DNA from 3 places in the Vibrio tubiashii ATCC 19109 genome. Region 1 is predicted to be linked to each of the others. Evidence: predicted binding sites of a transcription regulator. Region 1 holds the regulator's gene; each other region holds the start of a gene.
What was found. The regulator PurR, encoded in region 1, represses purine synthesis genes. The targets are predictions, from matches to a motif close to TNANGNAAACGTTTNCNTNA.
Positions count from the first base shown of each region.

Region 2: purL (phosphoribosylformylglycinamidine synthase) is a predicted target of PurR. The motif match lies at 2,296-2,315, and genes of this name have one in related genera.
Region 3: purM (phosphoribosylformylglycinamidine cyclo-ligase) is a predicted target of PurR. The motif match lies at 2,745-2,764, and genes of this name have one in related genera.

Region 1 is NZ_CP009354.1:1,136,435-1,140,705, forward strand. Features, by position in the region: gene IX91_RS05175 (TVP38/TMEM64 family protein) at 1-331, opposite strand, end outside; gene IX91_RS05180 (TfoX/Sxy family DNA transformation protein) at 482-1,072, opposite strand; cyclic di-GMP riboswitch class I at 1,206-1,292, opposite strand; gene purR (HTH-type transcriptional repressor PurR) at 1,437-2,444, opposite strand; gene torD (molecular chaperone TorD) at 2,656-3,303, opposite strand; gene torR (two-component system response regulator TorR) at 3,541-4,254, shown strand.
Region 2 is NZ_CP009354.1:832,048-836,318, forward strand. Features, by position in the region: gene tadA (tRNA adenosine(34) deaminase TadA) at 1-245, shown strand, start outside; gene IX91_RS26935 (hypothetical protein) at 289-423, opposite strand; gene mltF (membrane-bound lytic murein transglycosylase MltF) at 631-2,163, opposite strand; gene purL (phosphoribosylformylglycinamidine synthase) at 2,479-4,271, shown strand, end outside.
Region 3 is NZ_CP009354.1:839,570-843,840, forward strand. Features, by position in the region: gene IX91_RS03870 (YaeP family protein) at 1-104, opposite strand, end outside; gene IX91_RS03875 (tellurite resistance TerB family protein) at 223-876, opposite strand; gene purN (phosphoribosylglycinamide formyltransferase) at 996-1,637, opposite strand; gene purM (phosphoribosylformylglycinamidine cyclo-ligase) at 1,640-2,680, opposite strand; gene upp (uracil phosphoribosyltransferase) at 2,859-3,485, shown strand; gene rluF (23S rRNA pseudouridine(2604) synthase RluF) at 3,836-4,271, opposite strand, start outside.

The DNA of each region.
Region 1 (4,271 bases):
CCCAATCACGCAATAAGTATCGGCTGCTCAAAAATGCGAGTGTTGCACCTATGGTGCTAGCGAAAGAAACCAGCAGTAAGCTTGTCCAGAAACCGAAAAGGGCAGCACCCAAAAGAGTCACGACCGCAGCGCCAGGAATCGAAAAAGCGGTGATGGCAACATAGGCGATAAAATAGCTCGCCGCGGCGATAGTAAAGTTGTCAGCAATAAATGCCGCAAGCTCAGCTTGCTGGGCTTTGGCATTGTCTAGCGTGAGATACTGGCCAAAATTGACGCCAAGTAAAACAATCAATGCGACGAAAACAATTCCTAGGATGATCTTTTTATTCATGTTGAGCAGCTCCATTTAATTTCATGGATATCAAATATTAGTGTTACTAGACAAGACAGGGAAAGCAAGCGACAAATTTCAAGGTGGCAGATAAAAAACAATAAAAAAGTCAGCACTAAGGCTGACTTCTTCTAGATATATTGTTTTAGATTAGCTAACTTGCGTTAACAGTTCCTGACGTCGGCTTTGTGGGATAACCGACCAGTGCGTGCCTTTAATAGCACCTTCTAAAGCCCAGAGAAGTTCGATGTTAACATCGGCAGAGTGTGTAGACTGGATAGCCTTAAAAGCGTGTACGGCGCCCACCTCTTCTAAGTTTTCGACAGTGTCTATGCCTGCTTTCTTAAGCATGCGTTCTGTCGCTAGCCTTAAATTAGGAAGATCCTTCAAGCGATTCGGTTTCGCCTGCGATTGGCATTGTTTCTCTTGGTTTGCGGCTTTTAACGCGACGCTAGCAATCTTTAACGTTTTACCTGCGTCTGCTGCCCAGTCATCACAAAGCGCAAAATACTTTGTCACGACGGGAAAGCCGCGTTTTTTGTATACGTAAGGTTCTAGCCCTTGAGACTTAAATTGTTTAGCGAGAGCCGCGTCCGCGCGTACGTGAAGCTTATCGTTGACGACAAGTGCGAACATAGTGTCATCAGCAAAAATGCCAAAGCCACCAAACATTGAGCGAGACTTGATATGTCCTAACTGCTCAAATAAACGCATTGAGTCTTTTAGTATTGGTTTATCCATGCTGTGTTTTCTCGGTGTATAAGTATACGCCACCAATGCAGGTCCGAGAGATTAGCAAAATTATGCAGAGACATTGTCAGTAAGGTGTCATACGAGTGCAAGTAAAAGCGGTATGACAGTTTGCATATTCGCCATCGGCAACCCCGCTACCAGACAATAAATTGTTTAAGGCCGGAGGCTTTGCGTCCCATCCTTTCGGAATGGTTTGCCCTGTTCGTGGCATTAATCGAACACTTTAAGAATAAATAAATTCTGCGCAGAACATCACGTTTGTATAGGATAAATGTGACATTGGTTCAATAAATAGAGGGGAGATATACGCTTAGCCAATAGTACGGCTACTAGCTAAGCGTCTGAGTTAAGGTTATTTATTTAGATTACGAACGGTATTACGCTCAACAATCTCTGGGTGCATCTCAAACACGCGTTTTTCGTGCTCTTTGTCTTTAATTCGCTCAAGAAGAATTTCAAAGGCATTCTTACCAACACGACGTTTTGGTTGGTGAACCGTTGTTAACGGCGGAGAGAAGTACTCGGCCAGTTCAATATTATCGTAACCAATTACGGAAATATCTTGTGGGATTTGAATGCCTTTTTGTTGCAGGCGGCTCATTAAACCAAGTGCCATGGTGTCATTAAAACAGAACACGGCTGTTGGCTTTTTATCCATTGCAACAATTTTATCTGCCGCCAATACCGCTGTATCACATTCGAAGTTACCTTCAAGAATCCAATCTTCATTTACCGGTAGTTCCGCTTCGGCCATGGCACGCTTAAAGCCACTAATACGCTCAACACATGCTGCTTTTTCGAAGTGACCACTTAAACAAGCAATGTCAGTGTGACCACGTTCAATTAGGTATTTGGTTGCTAAGTAGCCGCCTTCTTCTGAGTTATCGATGATCTTATCTGCTTGAGAACTCTCTGGGCCCCAATCCATAACTACTTTTGGAATATCTTTGTGGCGATCAAGCATTTCGCTCAGCTCTTCAGTCAGATCTGAACACATCACTAGGATGCCATCTACACGCTTTTCAGCCAACATGCGAATGTAGTCGCGTTGTTTTTCATAGATGCCGCCTGTATTACACAGAATCAAGGTGTAACCTTGGCGGTAACAGTAGCTTTCTACGCCGTCGATAACTTCTGAGAAAAATAGGTTCGTCGATTGTGTCACTAACATACCGATTGTACGAGTAGTGTTGCACTTAAGACTACGAGCAACTGCACTCGGTGCATAATTAAGCTCGGTTACCGCTTCCATCACTTTTTCTTGTGTCGCTTCGGCAACAAAGCGTGTTTTGTTAATCACGTGAGACACAGTGGTTGTTGAAACACCAGCAAGGCGAGCAACGTCTTTAATAGTGGCCATAAATTTTGTCCTGTCGATGACTGCCACGAGAATATATTCAGTTTAGAATAAGTTGGCAGAAAGTATCAGAAACACAAAAACCGCTCTTATTTAGCGGTTTGTATTTGAATAGTTCATTTTTATCGTTTGCGGTCACGATTTTAGACCGCAATCCGACTTAGGGCAAACACATTTCTTCGAACTGACCTGTGTCAGTTCACATTGTCAGACTCTATTCACCGATTAAGTATGTGCAATCTAACTCTAAGAATGCCACTGTGAGAGAAGCGATCGCCGAGTAAAAACCGAACTCATCGAGTGTTTGACACTTAGCTGAAAACTTAGGGGTCCAACTTAGAAGGTGCTGACGAATGAAGCCCTCTTGCTCGATCAGTGCTTCTTCAATATGACGCTCTTGCTCAAGCTCATTAGAGCGAATGATGAGGTTGCCGAGAAAATCCAGCTCAATGGCAATATGGTCAGCAGGTTCATTTAAGCCTTCATCGACAGCAACACCATGCTCTAGCATTAACGCTTCCATCTCTTTCGCTGGTTTGTCGTTAAGCAGGCCAGTCTCTCCAATGTACATTGAAGCGTAAGGTAGTGCAGAGTCGCGATCAGACTTCAAAAATAGATCACAAAAATCAGCGGCAAGCTCTAGTTGTGCATCTTCGCGATCGATAAGGCGATTGAGTGCATCAATGACACGATCAATCGACGGCTTTAGATCGGCATTCTCGCCAAGGCCAGTAAGGAAAGAGCGGATTTGAGCTGAATGGTACTGTTCAAGGTTCTCTTCCGTTAATTCTTTGGCGTAAAGGCTTGAAAGCCACCAATAGATTTCCGCACGTTTCTCGTTGAATGCTTTGATTTCTTGCATTAGGTATCACTCCCAAAATAACTACCTATTAGTGTAACTAATAAAAATGAATAGCGGTAATGGCTTACGTGACAATAAAAGACGAATTATGAGCATTTATTAACAAAGGCGGCGGTTTTGTCTTGAATCAATAAAAAATCATCTTTCTCGTTTTTAAAGTGATAAATACTAGAAATGTTACTATTTATGAATAGAATAAATGATAGAACTATTCCCAATGCAAATTAAGTGGTGCAGATGAGTTATCACGTACTAGTAGTAGAAGACGACGTAGTGACTCGCAGCAAGCTCGTTGGCTACTTTCAGAATGAAGGTTACCAAGTCAGCGAAGCAGAAAGCGGCGAGCAGATGCGAGACATGCTACAAAGCAACGCGATTGATTTGGTGATGTTGGATATTAATCTACCCGGTGAAGATGGATTAATGCTAACTCGCGAACTTCGCAGTCAATCAGACATTGGAATTATCCTGGTAACAGGACGCACGGACAGCATCGACAAAATCGTTGGCCTTGAAATGGGCGCCGATGACTATGTCACTAAACCTTTTGAATTACGCGAGCTATTGGTTCGAGTTAAGAATTTACTGTGGCGAATTTCCGCTGCACGTAACTCGTCAGGCTCTGACAGCGCAGCGAAGCAAGATGATAATGTTGTTCGCTTTGGTGAGTGGACGTTTGACGTTCAGCGCCGTGCACTGAGTCGTAACGGTGAGCCGGTTAAGCTGACTAAAGCAGAATATGAACTGCTAGTGGCTTTATCCTCTTATCCGAATCAGGTTCTCAGCCGTGAACGTATCTTAAATATGATCAGCCACCGTGTTGATGCACCAAACGATCGCACAATTGATGTCTTGATTCGTCGCATGCGAGCAAAAATGGAATTCGATCCAAAGAATCCACAAATTTTTGTCACCGTTCATGGCGAAGGCTATATGTTTGCAGGTGACTAAATGTTACCGCGTCAACA
Region 2 (4,271 bases), 300 kb from region 1:
CAGGCGCACTTCTACATAGTCGAGTCAAACGAATCGTATTTGGGGCGCGCGATCTCAAAGCAGGGGCAGCAGGAAGTGTGTTGAATCTATTTGAACACCAAGCGGCTTACCACTATGCGGATGTTGAATATGGCCTACTAGAAGATGAGTGTCGTATTCAGTTACAGACATTTTTTAGACGTCGTCGTAAGGAGCAAAAAGCGCAGCGTAAAAAAGCGAGAAAGTTGCAGCAGAGGGGCCAGTAGGTTTTCAAGCAAACATCTTAGCTAAGATGTTTGCTCTCTGGGTTTATACAGCGATTAACTGCATAAATGCGCGGTGACGTGCAATCACCTTTTTCTTATTGTTGCTTAACATACGCTTACGGCGGTTTGCGGCAACGGTTTTATTAAGGCGTTTTGACTGCATTTTACGTCTTTGCATAAAACAACCTCCTATTGTGGTTAAAATAAAATCAATCACGAACGGTATCGAAGGTAACTGATATTCAGACGGTTAACGTCTTATACCTGCTCATTGTTACGATTTTAAGAAAGTTCGCAAGTAATCTTCGACACGATATTATATGTGGGCGAAGGAGAGGAAATTCAAGAGCGCAATCTTTAAACAAAATTGCGCTCTTAAGAGTGACTATTCGTTGGTGCTTTCACTTGCAGAAACAGGCTCTGCCGCTGAGATAGGCATTGCATCTGAGAGTGCGGTTTCAGGCACTTGGATTACAGTAAGGTCGTCTATGCTTACGTCGTCGCTAGACGTTGTCTGCTGCTCAACATGACCAATGATACTTTGGTAATAGCGACGGATATTTTCTACGTAATTACGCGCTTCATCACCGCGGGCAAAACCATAGCGAGTTTGGCTGTAGTATTTCTTTTGACGCAGCAGTGGCAGACGATCTTTTACATCGGACCACGCATCTGGGTTACCCCCTTGACGTTTGGTTAGGCGTCTCGCATCCATCATATGCCCATAACCCACGTTATATGAAGCCAGCGCAAACCAGATCTTTTCATGCTCTTCAATCGAATCAGGAATGCGATCGACCATTCTACGCAGGTATTCAACACCGCCGCGTACCGATTGCTCAGGATCGAGACGGTTAGTCACTCCAACACTCTTTGCCGTTGGCAAGGTCAGCATCATCATACCGCGTACACCAGTCGGCGATTTTGCCACCGGATTCCAGTGAGACTCTTGGTAAGCCAATGCCGCGACTAAGCGCCAATCAAACTCATCAGAATACTTCTTAAATAAAGGCGACCATTTAGGCAGTTTGGAATCGAGCGCACGAATGAAGGCACGGGTATCGACGTAATCAAAGCTGCCAATGTGACCAATGTATTTCTCTTCTAAAGAAGCTAAGTGGCCGGATTGATTAACCGCACCGAAAAACTCAATCAATAAGCCATATAAGCTTTCATCCTGAGAAGGGCGCAAGAACCACGAGATAGGTTGGTCTTCAGTCAGTTCGAATGCTAACGCAATGTCAGGGTAAATGCGCTGTGATAACGAAACCTCGACCGAGTCCGCGACCGTGAATCTAAGTTCGCCTTGAGAGACGGCTTTAAGCAGATCGTTAACGTCAGCATTTGGGTCGATATAGTAAGAAAAATCTGGATGCTGAGCCTGAATGTCGGTCAGAGTCTTATTGAAGTGAGAATCTCCAACAATACTCAGAACGTCTTTCCCTTCATTTTTCTCAATCAATTCAGCTTGTTTTGCCAGTAACTGCTTTAAGTTTCTTGGACGCCAGTTGCCTTTTTTGTAGACCACTTGTTGGCTTACGTAATAGTAAGCAGGGCCGGGGCGGAAGTTTTTAAGCCTTTCTGGAGATTGGCTAAGCCCGGCGGCAATGATGTCGATCTCTCCTTTTTCTAGCGCAGGGTAAAGGCTAGAGATACGATAAGCAGGCTTCATTTCAAGTTGAACGCCCAATTCGTTGGCAAACTCGCGCGCCAGTTCATAGTCAAGACCCGCTGGGCCGTCTGGGCCAATGTAATACGATAGTTGATTATTGAGTGTGCCCACGCGCAGGACGCCACGCTCTTTAATTAAGTCGAGTTCACTTTTAGGTTCAGATTCTATTTGGCAGCCAGAGAGTAGCAAAGCTGCAAACATAACTAGGCTCAGTGACTTAAAGTGACTTATATAATACTTCTTCATTAACGACGATCTCATACATCCAGTACGGCATTTATATCAAAGTGTCATAACAAGGCAAGCCAATCAGTGATTCGGCGAGATAAGAGTTCTTAAATTCTCAATCTTGCTGTATTTCAAAATTGACAAAAAAAATGACGCAAACGGTTGCTTTTGGTGTTACATCACAAAAACAATTGCTATATAATGCGCTCGCATCAAAGAGGTGGAATCGGCATAGGTTTGAAAAACCTTCGGGAATAGCTTCGAAGGAAATACAGTAACCCACTGAATTTATTCCAATATCACTTTAATCAATTGCATAAGAGACCTAAGCGCATGAGAATTTTTCGTGGCTCCCCAGCTCTATCTGAATTTCGTGTTAACAAGCTTCTAGAGCTTTGTCGTGAACTAGGCCTACCTGTAACAGGTATTTACGCTGAGTTTGCACACTTTGCTGATCTAACGACAGACTTAGATGCGTCTGAAGTTGAGAAACTAGAAAAACTACTGACTTACGGTCCAACAATTGAAGAGCACGAGCCAGAAGGTCTTCTTCTGCTTGCTACTCCTCGTCCTGGTACTATCTCACCTTGGTCTTCAAAATCGACTGACATTGCTAATAACTGTGGTCTAGATAAAGTGGTTCGTCTAGAGCGTGGTACGGCTTATTACATTGAAACGTCTGCTGAACTGACAGAGCTTCAATTAGTCGAGCTTAAAGCAATTCTTCACGACCGCATGATGGAAGTGGTTTTCACTGATTTTGAATCTGCACAAGCACTTTTCCAAGTGGCTGAACCAGCACCAGTGGCGGATGTTGACCTACTTAAAGGCGGCCGTGCTGCGCTTGAAAACGCAAACGTTACCCTAGGTCTTGCACTTGCTGATGACGAAATCGAATACCTTTACGACGCGTTCGTCAACAAGCTAGATCGTAACCCAACAGACATCGAACTGATGATGTTTGCACAGGCGAACTCGGAGCACTGTCGTCACAAGATCTTCAACGCAGACTGGACTATCGACGGCGTTAAGCAAGAGAAGTCTCTGTTTAAGATGATCAAGAACACATTTGAAACCACACCAGAAAACGTGCTGTCTGCGTACAAAGATAACGCAGCAGTTATGGTGGGCTCTGATGTAGGTCGTTTCTTCCCGAACCCAGAAACTCGCCAGTACGGTTACAACCAAGAGAAAGCGCACATCCTAATGAAGGTGGAAACGCACAACCACCCAACAGCTATCTCTCCTTGGCCGGGCGCATCTACAGGTTCTGGTGGTGAAATCCGCGACGAAGGCGCAACAGGTATTGGCGGTAAGCCAAAAGCCGGTCTAGTTGGTTTCACGACATCTAACCTACGTATTCCTGGTTTTGAACAGCCATGGGAAACAGACTTCGGTAAGCCAGGTCGCATCGTTAACGCACTAGATATCATGCTAGAAGGCCCACTTGGTGGCGCGGCGTTCAACAACGAATTTGGTCGTCCAAACCTACTTGGTTACTTCCGTACTTACGAAGAAAAAGTGAACTCTCACGCTGGCGAAGAAGTTCGTGGTTACCACAAGCCAATCATGATTGCTGGTGGTATGGGTAATATCCGTGACGAGCACGTACAGAAGAAAGAGATCCCAGTCGGTGCAAGCTTAATCGTTCTTGGTGGTCCTGCAATGAACATCGGCCTTGGTGGCGGTGCAGCATCTTCAATGGCGTCTGGTCAATCAGCAGAAGATTTAGATTTTGCTTCAGTACAGCGTGAAAACCCAGAAATGGAGCGCCGTTGTCAGGAAGTGATCGACCGTTGTTGGCAGCTTGGCGACGAGAACCCAATCGCATTCATCCACGATGTGGGCGCGGGCGGTATCTCTAACGCACTTCCAGAGCTTGTAGACGATGGCGAGCGTGGCGGTATCTTCCAACTGCGTGATGTTCCAAACGACGAACCGGGTATGAGCCCACTTGAGATCTGGTGTAACGAATCTCAAGAACGTTACGTAATGGCGGTTGCGCCAGAGAACATGGAAGTATTCGATGCGATCTGTAAGCGTGAGCGCGCACCATACGCGGTAGTGGGTGTGGCAACGGAAGAACGTGAACTGAAACTTGAAGATTCACACTTCGACAACACGCC
Region 3 (4,271 bases), 300 kb from region 1:
GCTCTTACTGCGCATGAAATAGCTTGTGGGACATAGGCTTGATCACCGCTTCCAATCTGTGCGTACAGTTCGCGAACTAATTCACAACAGCCGTATACTTGCATGGCTTATACTCCGATAAATGATAACTGCTCTCAAATATACACACTCAAATTGTGAAACTCAAAGCGTAAGCTTGTCCTAACGCAAAGCGTACGACGACGTGTTCAAAACCTAACCAAATTAATTGGTTTGCAGTTGTTGCTCTAGCTGGAAGGTGACCTCTGGGGCGAGCTGGAGTTGCTTTGCTAGCTCTTGAAGATAAGCCTTTTCCATAAAGTTTTGTTCATCAACCACAATCAAAGAGGCTAGATACACCTCTGAGGCCTGCTGTGGTGATTGAGCAAGCCTTGCTATTTCACCTGGGTCGAGTGGCTTGTTGAGCTCACTGTGAATCAATTGCTGAAGTTGGGTATTGGCCCCTGCTTGAGTAAGAGTGGATTCAATACGCTCCATCTCTTCATTATCGACGTGGCCATCAGCTTTCGCGGCGGCAATCATTGCTTTGATGATCAACTCGTCATGGATATTGTCATTTGAATTAAAGGTTTCTTGTGGAGATGAAGTAGACTGCTTGTCTTGATAGTCGTTGTAGACTTTGTAAGCCAAAGCGCCAAGCGCAGCAACGCCACCAATCTTTAGCACGTTTTTGCCGACTTTTTTGCCCATCTTTTTATTCTTCTTCGAACCCATTAATAGGCTCACTAAGCCACCACCTACGGCCCCAGCGCCCAAAGATTTCAGAGTGTTTGAATTGGATTGTTGCTTAAGCTGCTGTTGCCCTTTTTGGACAAGGTCTGAGCTAAGGGCTTGATTGAGTAAGCTTTTAAGATCCATACGTTACCTCCGTCATTTTTTGTCAGAATAAGGTAGCGAAGATGAATGGAGGATTAACAGTCGCAAAGAAAAAGACGAGCATGAGCTCGTCTTTGGATTTGATTGGGTTTAGCAGTGTATTAGTCTTCTGCGTGACCGTGGATTCCAAGCAGCTTACCATCGAGGTAGGCCTCTTTTTCATCTTTCATTACCAAGCGCTCTTCCACTAACCATTTTACCACCATAGGGTAAATACGGTGTTCTTGAGTTTGAACACGTTCAGTCAGTGTCTCGACGGTATCTTCGTCAAAAATAGGCACTTTCGCTTGCAGAATCACAGGGCCACCATCAAGTTGCTCTGTCACAAAGTGAACGCTAGTACCGTGTTCTTCATCACCAGCATGGATAGCACGTTGGTAAGTGTTCAATCCAGGGTATTTAGGTAATAGAGAGGGGTGGATGTTAATCATGCGTCCCATATAGTGACGAACGAATTCGCCACTTAAGATACGCATGTAACCCGCAAGCACGATGACATCAGGTTGATACTCATCGATCTGCTTCATCAACTCATGGTCAAAGGCATCACGAGTATCGAATGCTTTAGGGTCAAGGAAATGTGCTGCTGAACCTGCTTTTTCTGCTCGTTCTAAAGCATAGACGCCTGCTTTGTTAGAGAATACGGCAGTGACTCGGCCACCTGTAATTTGGGTGTTACATGCGTCAATAATCGCCTGTAAGTTGGAGCCATTTCCTGAAACTAAAACAACAATACTCTTCATGCTTATTTGATCTCTACTTGTTCTTCGCCTGCTTCAGCGTTTGCGATTTCGCCAATTACCCATGCATTCTCACCTTCGTCCTGAAGAAGCTTAACAGCAGCATCTGCTTGATCTTTTGGTAGAGCAATAACAAGGCCAACACCACAGTTAAATGTGCGGTACATTTCGTGAGTGGTTACGTTGCCTTTTTCTTGTAGCCATTTGAAGATAACAGGCCATTCCCAGCTGTTTCCATCAACAACGGCTTTAGTGCCTTGTGGAAGAACGCGTGGGATGTTTTCCCAGAAACCACCACCGGTGATGTGAGAGATTGCATGGATATCGTGCTTCTCAATCATCTTAAGTGCTGATTTGATGTAAATTTTTGTTGGTTCTAGTAGGTGCTCACCAATAGTGCGGCCTGCTAGCTCTTCGTTTTTGTCTGCGCCAGATACTTCAAGAATCTTACGGATCAACGAGTAACCGTTTGAGTGTGGACCGCTTGAACCTACAGCGATAAGTGCATCACCAGCGGCAACTTTAGTGCCGTCGATAACGTCTTCTTTTTCAACGACACCAACACAGAAGCCCGCAACATCGTAGTCTTCGCCTTCGTACATTCCTGGCATTTCAGCCGTTTCACCACCGATTAGCGCACAACCTGCTTGTACACAGCCGTCTGCGATACCAGATACTACGTCAGCAGCCGTATCGACATCGAGTTTGCCTGTTGCGTAGTAATCTAAGAAGAACAATGGCTCAGCACCTTGTACGATTAGATCGTTTACACACATAGCAACAAGATCAACACCAATAGTGTCGTGCTTTTTCATATCCAGAGCTAAGCGCAGTTTAGTACCAACGCCGTCTGTACCTGAAACAAGAACTGGCTGCTTGTATTTAGTTGGCAGTTCGCATAGTGCGCCAAAACCACCAATACCACCCATTACCTCTGGGCGACGTGTGCGTTTTACTGCACCTTTAATACGGTCAACAAGCGCATTGCCTGCATCGATGTCAACGCCAGCGTCTTTGTAGCTAAGAGAAGTGTTATCAGCACTCACAGGGAAGTCCTCTGGTTTAAAGTTGGATATGAAAACGGCGCTATTCTACCAGTGGATAAACACAGATAGCAAACGTTTGCGCAAGTTTTTTCTTTTGTCATAGAACAAGAAATTGAGAACGAAATCGTTTATAATCTGAAGGTTTGTTTAAAAATCATCACATAAGCCGGAGATGGAAATGAAAGTTGTTGAAGTAAAACACCCTCTTGTTAAGCACAAACTTGGTCTAATGAGAGAAGGTGACATCAGCACTAAGCGCTTTCGCGAGCTAGCTACAGAAGTTGGTAGCTTGCTTACTTACGAAGCGACTGCAGACTTTGAAACAGAAAAAGTAACCATTGAAGGTTGGAATGGTCCAGTTGAAGTTGACCAAATTAAAGGTAAGAAGGTAACAGTTGTGCCAATCCTGCGTGCAGGTCTTGGTATGATGGATGGCGTTCTTGAGCATATGCCGAGTGCACGTATCAGTGTTGTTGGTATCTACCGTGATGAAGAAACACTAGAACCTGTTCCTTACTTCAACAAGCTAGCATCAAACATGGATGAGCGTATTGCGCTTGTTGTTGACCCAATGCTAGCGACTGGCGGTTCAATGATCGCAACAATCGATCTGCTTAAAGAGAAAGGTTGTAAATCGATTAAAGTTCTTGTGCTTGTTGCTGCACCTGAAGGTATTGAAGCACTTGAAAAAGCGCACCCTGATGTTGAGCTATTTACAGCTGCTATCGATGAGAAGCTAAACGACAAAGGCTACATCGTTCCTGGTCTTGGCGACGCAGGCGATAAGATCTTCGGTACAGTATAAGCTGAAGATGCTAAGTGAATGACAAGAGGAGCCGATTGGCTCCTCTTTTGTTTTATGGAACGGACTTCGTCCTTTAGATCGCTGCGCTGCTGGAAAACGGGAGCGGGCTTCGCCCTGCTAGGGGAAGAGCAAGGTGATATTTCGTCATTCCCTAGACTGACGCAGGAAGGAGTAGGGAATCTCAATAAGTCAGCGACTAGCTTGAAGAGATCCCCAACTCGTTCGTACCTCACTCTTGAGGATGACAAGCTAACCTTTGAAATAAAAAAGGGTTGGCATTAAGTGCCAACCCTCGAAAAATTTCTCCAGCTCTCCAGCTCTCCAGCTCTCCAGCTCTCCAGCTCTCCAGCTTACTTCTTCAAACTCAAAGTGCCGCCAGAGCGTGGTTTTGCAGGGCGCTGTGATTTATCACTGGAAGGCTTATAGAAAGTCTTACCTTTATTTGGCTTGGCTTTTGAGTCGCTTGAGTTGTTACCACTATCGCGGCCTTTCTTCGAGTTTGGTGCATGGCGGAACTCATCGGCGTTACGGCCTTTAAAAGTACGATTCTTTTGATTACGACGCGCTTTAGAGTCTTGGTTTTCTTCGCGGCTATCAAACAGCTTAGCATCAGTCGCTTTGCGAATGCGTTTACCCTTGCTATCTACTTTGGATGCCTCTTCAGTGCCGCTAGAGTCTTCACACATTACCAGAATCTCGGCTACTTCCGCATCTGTTAGGTAACGCCATTGTCCATTAGGAATCCCATCAAGCGAGATGTTCATAATGCGTACACGGCGAAGCTTG